One region of the Neisseria polysaccharea genome, then DNA from elsewhere that is predicted to be linked to it. Evidence: predicted binding sites of a transcription regulator. Region 1 holds the regulator's gene; the other holds the start of a gene.
The links. Region 1 encodes FNR, which switches genes on or off when oxygen is low (the NO sensors DNR and NnrR bind a similar motif). Its sites were predicted from a motif close to TTGATNNNNATCAA; they were not measured.
Positions count from the first base shown of each region.

Region 2: ccoN (cytochrome-c oxidase, cbb3-type subunit I) is a predicted target of FNR. The motif match lies at 2,597-2,610, and genes of this name have one in related genera.

Region 1 covers NZ_CAUJNZ010000007.1:88,819-98,574, reverse strand. Annotated here, with positions in the region: gene thiL (thiamine-phosphate kinase) at 1-890, opposite strand, end outside; gene RDY34_RS06065 (OmpA family protein) at 1,255-1,950, opposite strand; gene RDY34_RS06060 (CysB family HTH-type transcriptional regulator) at 2,314-3,264, shown strand; gene fnr (fumarate/nitrate reduction transcriptional regulator Fnr) at 3,377-4,111, opposite strand; gene hemN (oxygen-independent coproporphyrinogen III oxidase) at 4,244-5,665, shown strand; gene RDY34_RS06045 (hypothetical protein) at 5,672-5,902, opposite strand; gene RDY34_RS06040 (inorganic phosphate transporter) at 5,916-7,490, opposite strand; gene RDY34_RS06035 (anhydro-N-acetylmuramic acid kinase) at 7,644-8,744, shown strand; gene mafA (adhesin MafA) at 8,863-9,756, shown strand, end outside.
Region 2 covers NZ_CAUJNZ010000005.1:15,942-25,697, forward strand. Annotated here, with positions in the region: gene ccoP (cytochrome-c oxidase, cbb3-type subunit III) at 1-67, opposite strand, end outside; gene RDY34_RS04095 (CcoQ/FixQ family Cbb3-type cytochrome c oxidase assembly chaperone) at 91-261, opposite strand; gene ccoO (cytochrome-c oxidase, cbb3-type subunit II) at 266-877, opposite strand; gene ccoN (cytochrome-c oxidase, cbb3-type subunit I) at 904-2,337, opposite strand; gene RDY34_RS04110 (M61 family metallopeptidase) at 2,664-4,412, shown strand; gene RDY34_RS04115 (TIGR01244 family sulfur transferase) at 4,477-4,911, shown strand; gene RDY34_RS04120 (ExbD/TolR family protein) at 4,976-5,410, opposite strand; gene RDY34_RS04125 (MotA/TolQ/ExbB proton channel family protein) at 5,415-6,074, opposite strand; gene RDY34_RS04130 (energy transducer TonB) at 6,141-6,992, opposite strand; gene RDY34_RS04135 (hypothetical protein) at 7,150-7,398, opposite strand; gene RDY34_RS04140 (site-2 protease family protein) at 7,607-8,245, shown strand; gene RDY34_RS04145 (GrxB family glutaredoxin) at 8,316-8,957, opposite strand; gene RDY34_RS04150 (RelA/SpoT family protein) at 9,100-9,756, shown strand, end outside.

The DNA of each region.
Region 1 (9,756 bases):
AGACGGCATTCCCCATTGATTTTACCGATACGAGTTACCGGCACGCCGCATCGTTCCGCCGCATCAAGCACGCGGCTGCGGCAACTTTCCGATGCGGTAAAAACCAGCTCGTAATCGTCGCCGCCGGCCAAAGTATAAGACAGCCATTGAGAACGTGGCAAAATATCTTTCAATACGGATAAAGACGGCAATTTATCCGCAAAAATTTCCGCACCCACACCAGAAGCGGTCAAAATATGCCCTATATCCTGAGCCAGCCCATCGGAAACATCCTGTGCCGCATGGGCGACAGGCAATAAGGCAAGTCCCAGTTCAACCCTTGGTTCAGGACGGAGCAACTTCTGTTCGCACACGGCAAATACATCGTCAGGCAAAACACACCGTTTCAGACGGCAGTTCAAAGCCGCCGCCGCCATACCGACACGCCCCGACACCCAAATATCGTCGCCCGCAACCGCCGCATCACGCCGCAACGCCCTACCCTTCGGCAATTCGCCGATAATGGTTACATTGAACGCCATATCTCCCTTAGTCGTATCGCCGCCGATTAAGGTGATGCCAAACTTTTTTGCCAAACCGAAAAAGCTGCCGCAAAACCGTTCCAGCCATACTTCATCCAATTCGGGCAACGCCGCGCTCAGCAGCACCCAACGCGGTATCGCACCCATCGCCGCCATATCTGAAATATTGACGGCCAAAACCTTCCAAGCCAAGTCTTCAGGTTTGACATCTGCAAAAAAATGCCTGTCCCTCAGCAGCATATCCGCACTGAAACACAAATCAAAGCCTTCGCGCGGGCGGACAATCGCCGCATCGTCGCCTATGCCCAATACGACATCCTTATCCGCACCTGTTTGCAAATACCGTTTGATGAAGTCAAATTCTTTCATGTCGCAAAATATCCGAACGCACCGCCATGTTGATTTTTATTAATCTGCTGTATTTTACACAGTACCGCACATAAAACGCAGCACCGCGTACAGCACTGATTTGAGAGAGTTTGTTCCCTCACAAACAAATCCAAATTCTATCGCCTTCAAAACCGGAGTTTCAAGCACCAGGAAAATTTTGATGAAGCATAACCCCTACCCCATATTCTCACAATAACCGTTTCCGCAAGCACCCTAAAAACAAACCCCGCAAAAGCGGGGTTTGTTTTGTTTCATCAGAACCGATTAGAGTTTGATACGTAAACCTATTCTCTTATACAGAAGAGGAATCCAACCCTACCCATCGGCAAGATGCTTTTAAAGCTTATTGTTGGGTGTGAACATGAGCCGGAGCAACCTGACGGGTTACGATGCTGCGGATTTTCACGTCAACACGGCGGTCAGGTTCGATACATGCAATCAGAGCCTCACGTTTCTTGGCTTTAGAGGCTTTTGCACCCAGTTTGGCAACTTCAGCTTCACAAACTTGAGTCATTTGCGCTTGAGATTCGCCCAAGCCGACAGCAGAAGTTTTAGAGGCAGGCACACCGTTGCTGACCAGGTAGTTTGCCACTACGTTGGCGCGACGCTCGGACAGAGTCTGGTTGTATTTTTCAGAACCCATGAAGTCGGTATGACCTTCAACACGTACGGATTGTACGTTGGTTTGACCCAGGCGTTGGGCCAATACTTTCAGGTTGTCTTGGGCTTCGGCACGCAGTACGTCTTTGTCGAAACCGAACAGGGTTTTGGCAGACAGAGAAACGGTTTCGTCAACATATTGCGGAGCCTGCTCTACAACAGCAACAGGAGCCGGTTCAACTGCATCGCCACACTCTACACGACCTTGGGTTGCTTTGTCGAAGTAGGTGTTTTTCCAGCATTCGCCGTAGTTGTTGCGTACGACTTCTTGTGATTGGCCGCTCACGGTATAACCGTGGATATGGGCTTCGCTCGCCATAGCAGTGCCGGAAGCGAGCAATGCAACGAATAATGCGCTTAATTTCAGCTGTTTGGTCATTTTATTCCCTCATTAAATTTGTACAGCAGATACAGAAGCAACTGCTGAATTGCCAACATACAGGCCGCTGTAGAAACATGGCGGCAAATCGGATATTTCAGTCTCCACTATAAAGAAGCAGGGGGCGGACTGTCAATACTCAACGCCTGAAAACAACCGTAAAACAGCCTGTTTCCTGATAGTCTATCATGCCGAAAAATCAATTCCGTGTCATTACTTTAGGGGGATTTTTTCCATATCGCACGATTGCCGTTGCACAAAAACAACAAACACAACGGCAAAGCCCCATACCGTAACGGCAAGAAAATATGATAAATTATAAACAATGTTCAGCCACCCGACACAGACCCACACCGACCCGCCATGAAATTACAACAATTGAAATACGCCTTAGAAGTTTACCGGCACAACCTGAACGTTTCCGAAGCGGCCGAAGCCTTATTCACATCACAACCCGGCATCTCCAAACAAATCAAATTGCTGGAAGAAGAAATCGGCATTCAGATTTTTATCCGCAGCGGCAAGCGCGTGGTTTCGGTCTCGCAGCCGGGCAAGGTGGTTTTGGATATTGCAGAACGTATTTTGCGCGATGTTCAGAACATTAAAAATATCGGCAGCGAGTTTACCGGACACGACAGCGGCTCGCTGACGGTTGCTACGACGCATACTCAGGCGCGTTATGCCCTACCGTTGATTGTTGCCGATTTCGTGAAACGCTACCCGAAAGTCAATCTGACCATCAAACAGGGAAGCCCTGCCGCCATCGCACGTATGGTTACCTCAGGCGAGGCGGATTTGGCGATTGTTACGGAACGTATAGACGACCACCCCGAATTGGGAAGACTTTCCTGCTACGACTGGACACACGCGGTGATTGTGCCGAACGACCATCCGCTGCTCGAATGCAGGAATCCCCTCCGTATTGAAGATTTGGCGGGGTTTCCGCTGATTACTTATGAATTTGCATTCAATGCGGGCAGCAGCATCGCGCGAGCATTCGCCAAAGCCCGTTTGGAACGGCCGGATGTCGCATTGACGGCGGCGGATACGGACGTATTGAAGACTTATGTGCGCTTGGGTTTAGGCGTGGGACTGATGGCGAAAATGGCGTACAACCCGGATACGGACGGCGATTTGCAGCTTGTGGATGCGGCACACCTGTTCGAGCCGTCGCCGACGTGGATTGCTTTGCGCAGCGATACTTATTTGCGCGGATATGCCTACGACTTTATCCAAGCGTTTGCGCCGCACCTGACACGCGAGAAGGTGGATAGGATTCTGTACACGCCCATCAGCGAGGATTTTTCGATTTAGGCGGCTGCCGGTTTTCAGACGGCACTTTGCGGCAGATACAACAAACAGGACAGATGTTTTCGTCTGCCCTGTGTTTATTGAGAATGCCGTCTGAAATGTTCGTACGGGTTAATCAAATGGCGTGCGAACAACCGGATACCATCTTCTTCAGCACCTGCAGATTGAGGATCTTGATGTGTTTGTGTTCGACGGAAATCAATCCTTCCTGATGGAACTTGGATAATGTGCGGCTGACGGTTTCAAGTTTCAGCCCGAGATAACTGCCGATTTCTTCGCGGGACATTCTTAAGATGAAGTCGTTGGCAGCAAAACCTCGGGAATAAAGGCGTTGGGAAAGGTTCAGCAGGAAGGCGGCAATCCGCTCTTCGGCGCGCATATTGCCCAACAGCAGCATAACACCTTGGTCGCGCACGATTTCACGACTCATCATACGGAAGAAGTGTGTACGCAGGCTGGGGATATTCTGCCCCAGTTCTTCGATGTGGGTAAACGGCAGTTCGCACACTTCGCTGTCTTCCAAGGCGACCGCATCGCAACTGTGTACATGGGAACAGATGCCGTCCATGCCGATGAGTTCGCCCGACATAAAGAAACCCGTTACCTGATCGCGGCCGTCCTGACTGGCGACGGTTGTTTTGAAGAAGCCCGAACGGATGGCAAAGAGCGAAGTAAAGGCTTCGCCGGCACGGAACAGGTATTCGCCTTTTTTCAGGCGGCGGCTTTGGCGGATGACGGCATCGAGTTGGCTGAACTCGTTAGGCAGCAATCCGACAGGCAGGCAGAGTTCCCGCAAAGAACAGGAAGAACACAAGGTTTTCATCTGATGTGTAGTATTATGCGAAGCCATACCGTACCTTTTCGTGTGTTTTGCCCCATCCCGATTATGTGCTTGTTGACACATATCAAGACAGGTTTATCATACTGTGGCATTCTACCAAACTATCCAAAATTTGACTAACATCATAAAACCACACACACCATGAAAATCATTCAGATACAGAACAATCACAATGTAAACGATGACCGCCCCGAGTTTGACCGCGCACTGATTGCCAGCCTGCCCGCCAGCGGCCCGCGCTATACCTCCTACCCTACCGCCGACCGTTTCCACGACGGTTTCCGCGAAGGCGAATATATCAAAGCTTTACATTTGCGCGGTATGGGTGCGTTAAATAAACCGCTTTCCCTTTACATTCACATTCCGTTCTGCAACACCATCTGCTACTACTGCGGCTGTAATAAAATCATTACCAAAGACAAGAGCCGCGCCGATGCCTATATCGAATACCTTGAAAAAGAAATGGAGCTGCTTGCCCCGCATTTAAACGGAAAACACCAGCTTGCCCAACTCCACTTCGGCGGCGGTACGCCAACCTTCTTGAGCGACGACCAAATTGAACGTGTTTTCCGCATGATCCGCAAACATTTCGAGTTGATCCCCACCGGCGAATACTCCATCGAAATTGACCCGCGCAAAGTCAGCCGGGATACCGTCCTCATGCTTGGCAGACTCGGTTTCAACCGTATGAGTGTCGGCATTCAGGATTTCGACCCCAAAGTGCAGGCGGCGGTCAACCGCATCCAAAGCTACGAAGAAACCAAAGAAGTCATCGATGCCGCCCGTGAGGCAGGGTTCAAATCCGTCAGCGTCGATTTGATTTACGGCCTGCCGCACCAAACTTCGGAAAGCATCAAAACCACCATCGATACCGTTTTGTCGCTCGCCCCCGACCGCCTCGCCCTTTATCACTACGCCCACCTGCCGCACGTGTTCAAACCGCAACGCCGCATCGATACCGCCGCCGTCCCCGACAGCGAAGAGAAGCTCGATATGCTGCAATACTGCGTCCAAACCCTGACAGAACGCGGTTACGTCTTCATCGGCATGGACCATTTCGCCAAACCTGACGACGAACTCTCCATCGCCCTCGAAAAAGGATTGCTGCAACGCAATTTCCAAGGTTATTCGACCTATGCGGATTGCGACCTGGTTGCCATCGGCGTGTCGTCCATCGGTAAAATCGGCAATACCTACTCCCAAAACGAACGCGACATCGATGCCTACTATGCCGCTATCGACGAAGGCAGACTGCCCGTTATGCGCGGTTATCAGCTCAATCAGGACGATATCCTGCGCCGCAATATTATTCAGGATTTGATGTGCCGTTTCGCGCTCGACTACCGCGTTTACGAAGACATATCCGGCACTCCGTTCGACCGTTACTTCAAAGACGAACTCGCCGATTTGGAAAAACTTGCAGATTTGGGACTCGTCAGCCTGAACAAGCAGGGGCTGACCGTTACCCCGAAGGGTCGCTTCCTCATCCGCAACATCGCTATGGTGTTCGACTACCACTTGCGCCACAAGGAAACCAAGGCGAAATATTCGCAAACGGTGTGATTGCGGCTAACGTACAAATGTCGTCTGAAAGGCTTTTTCAGACGACATTTTGCTGCCGGCAGGATAAGTGTTTTCAAGAACAGGCGGCGGCATATCATAACGTTCCGCACCTTTGTATCCGACCGTTCCGAAACCAAGATACCAAACGGCATATCCCGACAGAACAGATTGTGCATAAGGCACAAGCCCGCACATTCCATCAACAAAATGCCGTCTGAACACGGGTTCAGACGGCATCAGTATTTCACAATCAGAATACCGCCTGCAAAACCAAATAACCGGCAACCGACAATACGGCGGCGGCGGGCAGGGTAATAACCCACGCCAGACCGATGGGCTTCATCAGTTTCCAGTTGGCATTGCGGTTGACCAAACCGATGCCGAGTACCGCGCCGACCAAGATGTGCGTACTGGACACGGGCAGCCCCATCAGCGACGCGCCCATCACGACGGAGGCGGCGGACAGTTCGGCAGTAAATCCCGAAGCAGGATGCATTTCCGCCAAACTCGTACCGACGGTTTTAATCACCTCTTTACCGACAAACCACAAACCGACAATCAGCGCGATGCCGAAAGTCAGCATCGCAATCGGAGGAACGGCGCTTTGCGCGGCAACGCTGTTCGTCCGCAAAACATCCATAATCGCGGCAAACGGGCCGATGGCGTTGGCAATATCGTTCGCCCCGTGGCTGAATGCGAAGCCGCAGGCGGTAAAGACCTGCATCCATGAAAACATCTGAAAGGTCGATTTGCCCAAATCTTTACGCTTGAGGCTTTTGGCAAAAACAAACGTCCCCATCCACACCGCCGCGCCTATCATAAAGATGGTCAGGAAGCTGTTGACGTTGCTCATCCCCAGATGCAGGTTTTTCAAGCCCTTGAAAATCAGCATAGCGGAAATCATCATCGCGCCGAACGAAGCGATAAAGGGAACCCAAGAGTGCAACGCCTTGTAAGAATCGACATTGTCTTTGCGGTTGTCGAACACATACAGCCCGCGATAATACTCGGATTGCAGCTCTTGCGGATCGAATTCCGGCTCGTCGTAAATTTGCGCGTCGTGCGCCATTTTGGTGGCGTATTCGACTTTTTCAGCCTCAGACAAACCCTCGAAAAACAGGCGGTGCTGTTCTTTATACGCCTTTTTTTCCTGCTTGATGCCTTTGAGCGTGCCTTCCGCCCAAGCATTGTAATCTAAGACATTTTTCTTGACGCGGGAAAACAGGAAATAGGAAACCGCGCCGCCCAAAACGGGCGACAACACCCAAGACATTCCGATTTCGCCCAGCTTGCCCCACCGTATCAACGCCACCCCGTCGGCATTATGCGTAAACGCCATACACAACGCACTGCCGACGATGCCGCCGATAATCGCGTGCGTCGTCGAAACCGGCAGGCCTTTGCGGGACGCGAACAGCAGCCACAACGCCGCCGCCAAAAGTGCGGACATCATAATAAACACAAACTGCATAGGCTCGAGATTCATACCGTTCAGATCGACGATGCCTTTGCGTATGGTATCGGTTACCTCGCCGCCCGCGATGACCGCGCCGCTGACCTCAAACACCGCCGCAATCAGCAAGGCCTGCGGGATGGTCAGCGTGCCGGAACCGACGCTGGTACCGAAAGAGTTGGCAATATCGTTGCCGCCGACATTAAACGCCATAAATACGCCGAACATCGTGGCAATGATGAAAAGCACGCTGTTCGTGTAGTGGGTGTAACCCAAACCCCAATAGATAAAATAGCCGACTATGCCTACCAGCATGGCGGCAAAGACGGCGTTAATCAGTTTCAAGTTCGCACTCATTTGAGTTTGAGCCATGGAAGATTCCTTAGTGGATACAGAAAGGGTTTTCGCGGATATTGTAACCTTTTGCAATCCGTCTTGAAACATTTATTTACACTGCGGCGGCAAATCGGTATACGAGCGTCAATACACGTTAAAATGGCGTTTTACACCGGTTCGGGAGTGATGATGGAAACACAGCTTTACATCGGCATCATGTCGGGAACAAGCATGGACGGGGCGGATGCCGTACTGATACGGATGGACGGCGGCAAATGGCTGGGCGCGGAAGGGCACGCCTTTACCCCCTACCCTGACCGGTTGCGCCGCAAATTGCTGGATTTGCAGGACACAGGCGCAGACGAACTGCACCGCAGCAGGATGTTGTCGCAAGAACTCAGCCGCCTGTACGCGCAAACCGTCGCCGAACTGCTGTGCAGTCAAAACCTCGCACCGTACGACATTACCGCCCTCGGCTGCCACGGGCAAACCGTCCGACACGCGCCGGAACACGGTTACAGCGTACAGCTTGCCGATTTGCCGCTGCTGGCGGAACTGACGCGGATTTTTACCGTCGGCGACTTCCGCAGCCGCGACCTTGCCGCCGGCGGACAAGGCGCGCCGCTCGTCCCCGCCTTTCACGAAGCCCTGTTCCGCGACGACAAAGAAACACGCGCGGTGCTGAACATCGGCGGGATTGCCAACATCAGCGTACTCCCGCCCGACGCACCCGCCTTCGGCTTCGACACAGGGCCTGGCAATATGCTGATGGACGCGTGGACGCAGGCGCACTGGCAGCTGCCTTACGACAAAAACGGTGAAAAAGCGGCACAAGGCAACATATTGCCGCAACTGCTCGACAGGCTGCTCGCCCACCCGTATTTCGCACGACCCCACCCCAAAAGCACGGGGCGCGAACTGTTTGCCCTAAATTGGCTCGAAACCTACCTTGACGGCGGAGAAAACCGATACGACGTATTGCGGACGCTTTCCCGTTTTACCGCGCAAACCGTTTTCGACGCCGTCTCACACGCAGCGGCAAATGCCCGTCAAATGTATATTTGCGGCGGCGGCATCCGCAATCCTGTTTTAATGGCGGATTTAGCAGAATGTTTCGGCACACGCGTTTCCCTGCACAGCACCGCCGAACTGAACCTCGATCCGCAATGGGTGGAGGCGACCGCATTTGCGTGGTTGGCGGCGTGTTGGATTAATCGCATTCCCGGTAGTCCGCACAAAGCAACCGGCGCATCCAAACCGTGTATTTTGGGCGCGGGATATTATTATTGAGCGCAAATGCCGTCTGAAAGCCCGTTCCGCCGTTCAGACGGCATTTTCGCCCCTTTTGTTTACAAAATCTTAAAATCCCCTTACACTCAAACCCGTTCAAAACAAAACAAACCCTGCCATGAAAATCCTGCTCCTCCTCATCCCCCTCGTCCTCACCGCCTGCGGCACACTGACCGGCATTCCCGCCCACGGCGGCGGCAAACGCTTTGCCGTCGAACAAGAACTCGTCGCCGCATCGTCCCGCGCCGCCGTCAAAGAAATGGATTTGTCCGCCCTGAAAGGACGCAAAGCCGCCCTTTACGTCTCCGTTATGGGCGACCAAGGTTCGGGCAACATAAGCGGCGGACGCTACTCTATCGACGCACTGATACGCGGCGGCTACCACAACAACCCCGAAAGTGCCACCCAATACAGCTACCCCACCTACGACACTACCGCCACCACCAAATCCGACGCGCTCTCCAGCGTTACCACTTCCACATCGGTCTTAAACGCCCCCGCCGCCGCCCTGACTAGAAACAGCGGACGCAAAGGCGAACGCTCCGCCGGACTGTCCGTCAACGGCACGGGCGACTACCGCAACGAAACCCTGCTCGCCAATCCCCGCGACGTTTCCTTCCTGACCAACCTCATCCAAACCGTCTTCTACCTGCGCGGCATCGAAGTCGTACCGCCCGAATACGCCGACACCGACGTATTCGTAACCGTCGACGTATTCGGCACCGTCCGCAGCCGTACCGAACTGCACCTCTACAACGCCGAAACCCTTAAAGCTCAAACCAAGCTCGAATATTTCGCCGTCGACCGCGACAGCCGGAAACTGCTGATTGCCCCTAAAACCGCCGCCTACGAATCCCAATACCAAGAACAATACGCCCTCTGGATGGGACCTTACAGCGTCGGCAAAACCGTCAAAGCCTCAGACCGCCTGATGGTCGATTTCTCCGACATCACCCCCTACGGCGACACGACCGCCCAAAACCGTCCCGACTTCAAACAAAACAACGGCAAA
Region 2 (9,756 bases), on a different contig from region 1:
TCAGTAAGACAATAACTGCAATATATATATTCCAGAAGTTACTGGTAAATTGGGATGTTGTGTTCATTGTTTTGCTCCGTTATCACAATATTAACGGTTTTCGCTTTTCTTATCTTGCGCATCTTGGTTTTCATCAAAAATGCTGTTTGCGGCATCATCGTAATTTTTCTTATTCCGCCTGTTGAAGACGATATAGAGTACCAACAGGAAACAGATAAAGATCCATACCGTGAAAAGAGCGCGAATACCGTTAATATCCATGATGTTACCTTACGTTTTTCAAAGCCAGACCCAATCCTTGCAGATAGGCGACTACAGCATCCAGCTCGGATTTGTTTGCCAAAGCCTCAGGTGCTTTCGCAATTTCCTCATCACTGTAAGGAGTACCTACTTTACGCAAAGCCTTCATGTTGGCAACGGTTGCATCGACATCGACTTTATTGCGTGCAAGCCATGGGAATGCCGGCATATTGGACTCAGGCACGACATCACGGGGATTCAGCAGGTGGATACGGTGCCATTCGTCGGAATAGCGACCACCCACACGTGCCAAATCAGGACCGGTACGTTTGGAACCCCATTGGAAAGGATGGTCGTAAACCGACTCTCCGGCAACAGAGTAATGACCGTAACGCTCGGTTTCCGCACGGAACGGACGAATCATTTGCGAGTGGCAGTTGTAACAGCCCTCACGGATGTAAATATCGCGTCCGGCAACCTGCAAGGCATTGTAAGGCTTCACGCCCGGCGCCGGCTGTGTTGCCACCTTAGTAAAGGCTAAGGGCACAACTTCAATCAACAGACCGACACTGACTACAAGCAGGATAAACACAATCAGGATGCCGATTTTTTCTTCGGCCAATTGTTGTAATTTCATTTTGGTAGCCTATCTTCCTTAGTATTTTAGTGGTGCTGTGTTTGGGGAACCGCAGGGATTTCAGCATCGACTGCTTTACCACCGATGGCTGTGCGGTACACGTTGTACGCCATAATGCACATACCACTCAGATACAATAAACCACCTGCAAAACGGATCATATAGTAAGGCATAGTGCGTTTTACGGATTCGACAAACGAGTAGGTCAGCGTACCGTCATCGTTCAAAGAACCCCACATCAAACCCTGCATCACACCGGCAATCCACATCGCGGCGATATACAGTACCACGCCGATGGTCGCAATCCAAAAATGCGCTTCTACCAGCTTGGTGCTGTGCATCTGTTCTTTGCCGAAGAGGCGGGGAATCATGTAATAGACAGAACCGATGGTTACGAAGCCTACCCAGCCCAACGCACCCGCATGAACGTGCGCAACGGTCCAGTCTGTATAGTGGCTCAATGCGTTGACCGTTTTAATTGACATCATCGGACCTTCAAAGGTAGACATACCGTAGAAGGACAGGGAAACAATCAGGAATTTCAGAATCGGGTCAGTACGCAGTTTGTCCCACGCGCCGGACAAGGTCATAATGCCGTTAATCATACCGCCCCAAGAGGGTGCGAACAGAATCAAGGACAGAACCATACCCAAAGATTGCGTCCAGTCAGGCAGCGCAGTGTAGTGAAGATGGTGAGGACCCGCCCACATATAGGTGAAAATCAACGCCCAGAAGTGAACGACAGACAAGCGGTAGGAATAAACAGGGCGGCCTGCTTGTTTGGGTACGAAATAGTACATCATACCCAAGAAGCCGGCAGTCAGGAAGAAGCCCACGGCGTTATGCCCGTACCACCATTGAACCATAGCATCAATCGCACCGGAATAGACGGGATACGACTTCATCAAACCTGCCGGGATGCTGATGTTATTGACGATATGCAAAAGTGCGACCGCCAAAATAAAGCCGCCATAGAACCAGTTGGCAACATAGATATGTTTGATTTTACGTTTGGCAATCGTACCGAAGAATACGATGGCGTATGCCACCCAAACCAAAGTAATCAGGATATCGATCGGCCATTCGAGCTCGGCATATTCTTTACCTTGAGTCCAACCCATAGGGAAGCTGACAGCGGCGGCAACGATTACCGCCTGCCAGCCCCAAAAGGTAAATGCAGGCAGCCAGCCGCCAAACAGGCGGGTATTACAAGTACGTTGGACAACGTAGTATGATGTGCCGATCAGGCCGCAGCCTCCGAATGCGAAAATAACCGCATTGGTGTGCAGCGGACGCAGACGACCGAAGTGAAACCAAGGACCGATGTCCGATAAATCAAGGGCGGGAGCAAACAGTTGGGCAGCTACGATAACGCCGACCAACATACCCACGATACCCCAAACTACAGTCATGATGGCGAACTGGCGCACCACTTTGTAGTTGTAAGTTTGTGTGTCCATGAGAGTCTCCATGAATTATGGGAATAAAAATTTTTTATCCTACCCACCTTTGCGACCTCTTAAGGTACAACTTGGGCAAGCGTAATTTTTTCTAAATTTAACATATCTGCCTTATTACGCCAAGCGGAATTACATTCCCACCGCCGGAGTGCCTATTTCTTAATTTGTTTTTTATTATATATAAATCATATTGTTATAATAAATTGCAACCAGTTTGACATTGCTTTGTTTTTCAAGCCTCCTTTTTTGTAACACTTTATTGATGTAGATTAAGCTGCATTTTAAAGACATTTTATCAATAATATTTAACGATATATTTAATAGACATGATTAATTATGAAATTGCCCCCTCCCCTCTAGACCATGAGTGGCACATCCTGCTGACATTCACACAAGATAATGATTTTCCTATAGAAATAAGCCTGCCAAACTGGGTTCCGGGCAGCTATCTGATTCGGGATTTTTCCCGCCACATTACATCTATCGATGCATCCTGCAACGGTATACCCGTCCGACTCGACCAAATTGCAAAAAACTGTTGGCGTGCCGCCTCCATACGCGGCGAGTGGCAAATCTGCTACACCGTATATGCATTCGATTTGTCGGTTCGAGGTTCTTTCCTGACGACAGAACGCGGTTTTTTTGACGGATCGTGCCTGTTTTTGAAAGTCGAAGGAACGGAAACGCTGCCGCACCGCTTGGAATTGACAGGCATTCCACCCGAATGGCGTATTGCCACAACGCTGCCGGAAACAGGAAGGTTTGTCTTTCAGACGGCATCTTATGCCGAATTGATTGACCGACCTGTGGAGATGGGCTTGATTGAATTTTTAGATTTTGAGGCGGCAGGCATTCCGCACACGATTGCCTTAAGCGGCATATATCCCGATTTCGACCGCAACAAGCTGGTTTCGGACATCAAAGAAATCTGCGAAACAGAACTGGCGATGTTTTCCTCCCCTGCCCCATTTGAGAAATATTTGTTCCTGCTCCACGTCGGCGACCATATTTACGGCGGTTTGGAACACGCCGACAGCACCGCCCTGCTCGCCGACCGCCACAGCCTTCCGCCGTACAGGATGACCGATGCCGACGATGCCTACACCACATTGCTCGGACTTTTCTCCCACGAATATTTTCACGCGTGGAACGTCAAATCCATCAAACCTGCCGCGTTCGCCCCTTATGACCTCGACAAAGAAAACTATACCGAACAACTATGGGCATTCGAAGGCATTACATCCTATTACGACGATTTGTTTTTGGCACGCAGCCACACTATCTCGCCCGAATCTTATTTAAACCTGCTGGCACAAGGTATTACGCGCGTACAACAAACCCGCGGCCGTTTGAGGCAGACCTTGGCGGAATCGAGTTTTACCGCGTGGAACAAATTTTACAAACCGGATGAAAACAGCCCCAACGCCATCGTCAGCTACTACCAAAAAGGCGCGCTTGCCGCATTGTGCCTTGACCTGATAATACGGAACCGGAGCAACGGCAGTCATTCTCTCGATACGGTAATGGACAAACTTTATCGGGAGTGGGCGGATACGCGCGCGGGCATTCCGGAAAAACACTGGCAAATCCGCTGTCAGGAAATAACCGGCTTGGATTTAGAAGATTTTTTCCAAAAAGCGTTATACAGCACCGAAGATTTGCCGCTTGCCGAATGCCTGGCAACCGCAGGCGTGGGACTGACCTTCCTACCACTTCCCCGACAACACGGCGGCGGATACGCGGAACACATCTGCCCCGTCCCGCCGACAGGCGATTTCGGCGCACGTTTCAAACAAAACGCCGACCACATCGTCCTGACCCATGTCTTCAACGGCGGCAGCGCGGAATCTGCGGCACTGTGCCCGCAAGACAAAATCATTGCTTTAGACGGTTATGCCTGCACCGACTTTGCCGCACAATGGGCCCGATACCACGTCAATGCAAGAATCAATATCCACTTCTTCCGTGCCGGCATATTGCGTCAAACCGTCTTGACGGTTCAGGCAGCGGCGGCGGATACTGCCATCCTACATATCACAGACCGGAATCTGTTGGAAAACTGGTTGTTCGGTTAAACTTTCAGACGGCATTGCACACAAAATGCCGTCTGAAAACCAACCGCAAAGCAAAGGAAATAAAATGGCGATTCTAAAACTTGACGAACATCTCTACATCTCCCCACAACTGACGAAAGCCGATGCGGAACAAATCTCGCTACTGGGTATCAAAACCGTCATCTGCAACCGCCCCGACTGCGAAGAAGAATCGCAGCCCGACTTCGCCCAAATCAAACAGTGGCTGGAACAAGCAGGCGTTACCGGATTCCATCACCAACCCGTTATCGCCCGCGACATCCAAAACCATGATGTCGAAGCCTTCCGACAACTCATCGGACAAGCCGAATATCCCGTCCTTGCCTATTGCCGAACCGGTACGCGCTGCTCCCTCCTGTGGGGCCTCCGCAGAGCGGCAGAAGGTATGCCGGTTGACGAAATCATCCGCCGCGCAGAAGCGGCAGGTGTGAATCTGGAAAACTTCAGAACCCGTTTGGAAGATGCAGCAGTCAAACCATAAAACCGACCGATACAAAAATGCCGTCTGAACAGATTTCAGACGGCATTCGTTCAAACGTCAAACTTTATTGGGCCTTAGTTTCCGTTACAAAACCGATTTTGGTAATCCCTGCCTGACGGGCGGCCTCCAACGCTTTGTTTACATAATCGTATTCCACCGCCTTGTCTGCCGCAATTGCCACAATCACGTTTTCATTCTGCTCCTTGGCGGCTTTCAGACGGCTTTCCACTTCCCCGATTTCCACTTTGCTTGCAGAATCTCCGCCGACATAATAACCACCGTTTGCATCAATCGTCAGGCGCAAGGGATCTTTAGGCTGTTTATCCTGCTTGTTTGCCTGCTCGGACGCGGTCGGCAATTCCAAAGGAATGGAATGCGTCAGCACCGGCATGGTAATCATAAATACAATCAGCAAAACCAGCATCACGTCCACCAACGGCGTAACGTTGATGTCGGACATCGGCGAGTCATCGCCGGAATTCATCGAACCGAATGCCATTTCATTAATCCTTTTGGTTCAACAGGCGGACATGCAAATCATGCGCCATCGCATCCAAATCCTGAGTCAGCGTCTTCGCACCGCGGTTGAGGAAGTTGTACGCCAACACAGCAGGAATCGCCACAAACAGACCCGCCGCAGTAGAAACCAATGCCTCGCCGATCGGGCCGGCAACCGCCGCAATACTCATCTGTCCGCTTTGTCCAATATTGATCAGAGCATGGTAAATCCCCCAGACCGTACCAAACAGACCGATAAACGGTGCGGTTGCACCGATGGAGGCAAGCGCGGTCATACCGTAATCAAAGCGACGCATAATCTGTGCCATACTGTTGCGGATTTGAATGACCAAATACTCGTTCAACGGCAGCACCTGAGCCAATTTGGAAGCTTCACTTTGGCGGTAGTTGCGGTACGACTGCAATGCCTCTTGCACCAGTTTGGACAGGGGAGCGTCAACGGCACGCACTTTTTCAAGCGCATCGTTCAAAGACAAAGTATTGCTCATATGCTGCTTAACAACCATATTGCCTTTGCGAGCCTGATACAGCTTAATGCTGCGTAAAACAATCAGACACCATGTTACGATACTCATCAGCAACATCAACACAAACACACCGATCAGGACGACATCGCCTGATTCAAACACTAATTTCAAATCCATAATGATTCCAAAACTGATAAAAACAAATCAAAAATCCAAGCTGCCGCAAACTACCTCGGCAACGGCCTAATTCAATTCAAATTTAACGGGGACTTTAAACTCCGTCCAGGCATCCGCATGAAAATACCCGTTTTGCGCCGCCTTGCGTGCCGCATTGTCCAAACGGGAAAAACCGCTGCTTTTCACCACTTTGACGGACTCGACATGACCGCCCGGAGACACCATCACACTCAGGACAACCGTACCCTGTTCATCGTTTTCCATAGAAAGCGTAGGATAAGGCGGTCGCGGAATACTGCCGTTGGCACGCAGGGGATTGCCTTTGCTGCTGCCGGCACCTGTTCCACCGCCGCTGCCGCCGGTTCCTTCCCCATGCTCGCCTTTGGCTCCGCCGCTGCCTTTACCGCTGCCTTCTCCGCGCCCCGTTCCGTCACCTTTGGTACCGGTTCCCTTACCTTCTCCCCCGCCGTGCTCGCTGCCGGCTTTGGCGGAAGTATTGCCGGGATGTTCAGCAGGTTTTTCAGACGGCTTCTCTACCGTTTTCTCAACCGGTTTGGGAGTCGGCTTCACTTCCGGCTTAGGCTCTGGTTTCGGTTTTTCTTCGGGTTTCGGCTTTTCCTTGGGCTGCTGAATATCTGCATCCGCCTTTTTTGTAACCACCGGCTTCAAAACCGGTTTGGGCGGCTCGACAGGTTTGGGCTGCTCAGGCTCGGGTTGCGGTTCGGGCGCGGCAGGCGCACCTGCGCCTTCGGGTGCGCCGTCCCCTCCGCCAAAGTCGCCCAAATCGACAAATTCAATGACATTTCCTGACTCTATCACGGGCAGCTTGTGCGCCTGCCAGAGCGATGCCACCATTGCCAAATGCAGCAGTGCGACGGAAAACACGACTGCGGGGGTTAAAATTCGTTCTTTATCCATAATTCGGGCATAATAATAGCAACAATTCCTATTTGCAACCTATTTTTATCATTCGCCTTTATATGAATACTGTAGTTTTGGTTTTGCTCTTTGCCGGCGGATTTAAAGCCGAAACCGGCTTCGACGGGCAGCAGGGTGGCGCCAAAAATTATCTGCGTTAAAGTTCATTTTCATAGTAAGGTGTTAAAAAAATATTCTCCTCTTCCCAAGGAGAAGATACGCCATTTTGATTCATAAATATTTCATAATTATAAAAATCTTTATCATAATCTCCATATGTAATTTTCATTCCTTTTAACCACATGGCATCACATTCGTCACATAGAATAATTTCTTTCAAAATGTATTTTGATTTAAAAATATACAATATTCCTTGGTTGCAGCGCGGACATATTTTTGGATTCATAATGTATCTCTAATCTATTTTATTACAGGTTTTATATTCACAAAATCCATATTGAAACAATATATTATGATAAATTCTCAGATGCCTGCGGACAAATGGAGCGGCTCTGCCTGTTTTCCCGTTCCAACAAAATCGGGTTAAATGATATATTGCCGCCTTTATCCGGCAGCCGGTTGCGGCTGTGTATCAACCTTTATAAAGGAAAATTATGTTTCGGAACTTTGACTTGGGCGTGTTCCTGCTTGCCGTCCTGCCCGTACTGCTTGCCATTACTGTCAGGGAGGTGGTACGCGGCTATACGGCGCGCTACTGGGGAGACAACACTGCCGAACAATACGGCAGGCTGACACTGAACCCCCTGCCCCATATCGATCCGGTCGGCACAATCATCGTGCCGCTGCTTACTTTGATGTTCACACCGTTTCTATTTGGTTGGGCGCGTCCGATTCCCATCGATTCGCGCAACTTCCGCAATCCGCGCCTTGCCTGGCGTTGCGTTGCCGCGTCCGGCCTGCTGTCGAATCTGGCGATGGCGGTTCTGTGGGGCGTGGTTTTGGTGCTGACTCCGTATGTCGGCGGGGCGTATCAGATGCCGCTGGCTCAAATGGCAAACTACGGTATTCTGATCAATGCGATTCTGTTCGCGCTCAATATCATCCCCATCCTGCCTTCGGACGGCGGCATTTTTATCGATACCTTCCTGCCGGCGAAATATTCGCAAGCGTTCCGCAAAATCGAACCCTATGGGACGTGGATTATCCTGCTGCTGATGCTGACGGGCGTATTGGGTGCGTTTATTGCACAGATTGTGCGGCTGGTGATTGCGTTTGTGCAGATGTTCGTCTGACTGGTTTTCAGACGGCATAAACGTTCCAAAAAACGCGGCAGGACATATTGCCCTGCCGCGTTTTCCTGTTTTACAACGCCCTGTCAAAATAAAGCGGCACGCCTGATTTTTCACTCATCGTCATCAAATAACCCATCACCTTTTGGGGCCATTCGATGCCGCGCACCACGGTCAGATTCCTCAAAACGGGGAAAACCAAAATATCCTCCATGCCGATTCCGCCGTTGATGCCGTCTGAAGTACCGTCCATCAAATTCTCCAACTCTTGCAAATCTGCGTTTATCCGTTCGAGGTATTGGGCGGTTTTATTCAAATTGGCGGAAAAGCTGCCGATGCTTTTCTCTTTTTTGTCTGTAAAATATTTAACCGCTTCGGCAGTAGCGAACTCGGGCAGACCGATTTTAACAGTACGCGGCTGAACCAGTTTATTGTTGTAACTGCCGACTTTGTCCAGCCATGCCTGTATCTCGGGGCGGACTTCGTCTTTCAGACGGCCTTCGCGGTCGAAATGCCGCACAATGTCCAAACTCTCGCCCATAAACGAACCGTCCTCTTTTTGCAGGATGGGCACTTGTTTCGCGCCAATCATACCGATCGGCGTTGCCTCGTCGTCGTTTGCCAGCACGGCTTCTTCAACGTCCGCGCCAAACAGCCCGGCAGCCATCCGCGCACGCACGCAAAACGGGCAATGGTCGTAAATATACAGTTTCATCAAAATATTCCTCGTCAACCTGTCGGTACCGGCTACCTTAACACCCCGCGCCGCCCGAAACAAGTTTATCTTCCCGCCTATGCACCGTAAATAAATAAGCTGTTACAATAAACTCGTTTTTATCGGAACGGAAGACCCCATCATGACCGCCATCAGCCCGATTCAAGACACGCAAAGCGCGACCCCGCAAGAGTTGCACGAATGGTTCGACAGCTACTGCGCCGCGCTGCCGGACAACGATAAAAAACTTGTCTTAGCCGCCCGTTCGCTGGCGGAAGCACATTACCCCGCCGATGCCGCCACACCGTACGGCGAGCCGCTGCCCGACCACTTCCTCGGCGCGGCGCAGATGGTTAACGAACTCGACCTGCTCCCCGATGCCGTCGCCGCCACCCTGCTTGCTGACATCGGACGCTACGTCCCCGACTGGAATCTATTGGTTTCCGAACGCTGCAACAGCACCGTCGCCGAGCTGGTCAAAGGTGTGGACGAAGTGCAGAAGCTCACCCACTTCGCCCGGGTGGACAGCCTCGCCACGCCGGAAGAACGCACCCGGCAAGCCGAAATTATGCGGAAAATGCTGCTGGCGATGGTTACCGACATCCGCGTCGTGTTGATCAAACTGGCGATGCGTACGCGCACCCTGCAATTTTTAAGCAACGTTCCCGACAGTCCCGAAAAACGCGCCGTCGCCAAAGAAACCCTCGACATCTTCGCCCCGCTCGCCAACCGCTTGGGCGTGTGGCAGCTCAAATGGCAGCTCGAAGACCTCGGCTTCCGCCATCAAGAACCCGAAAAA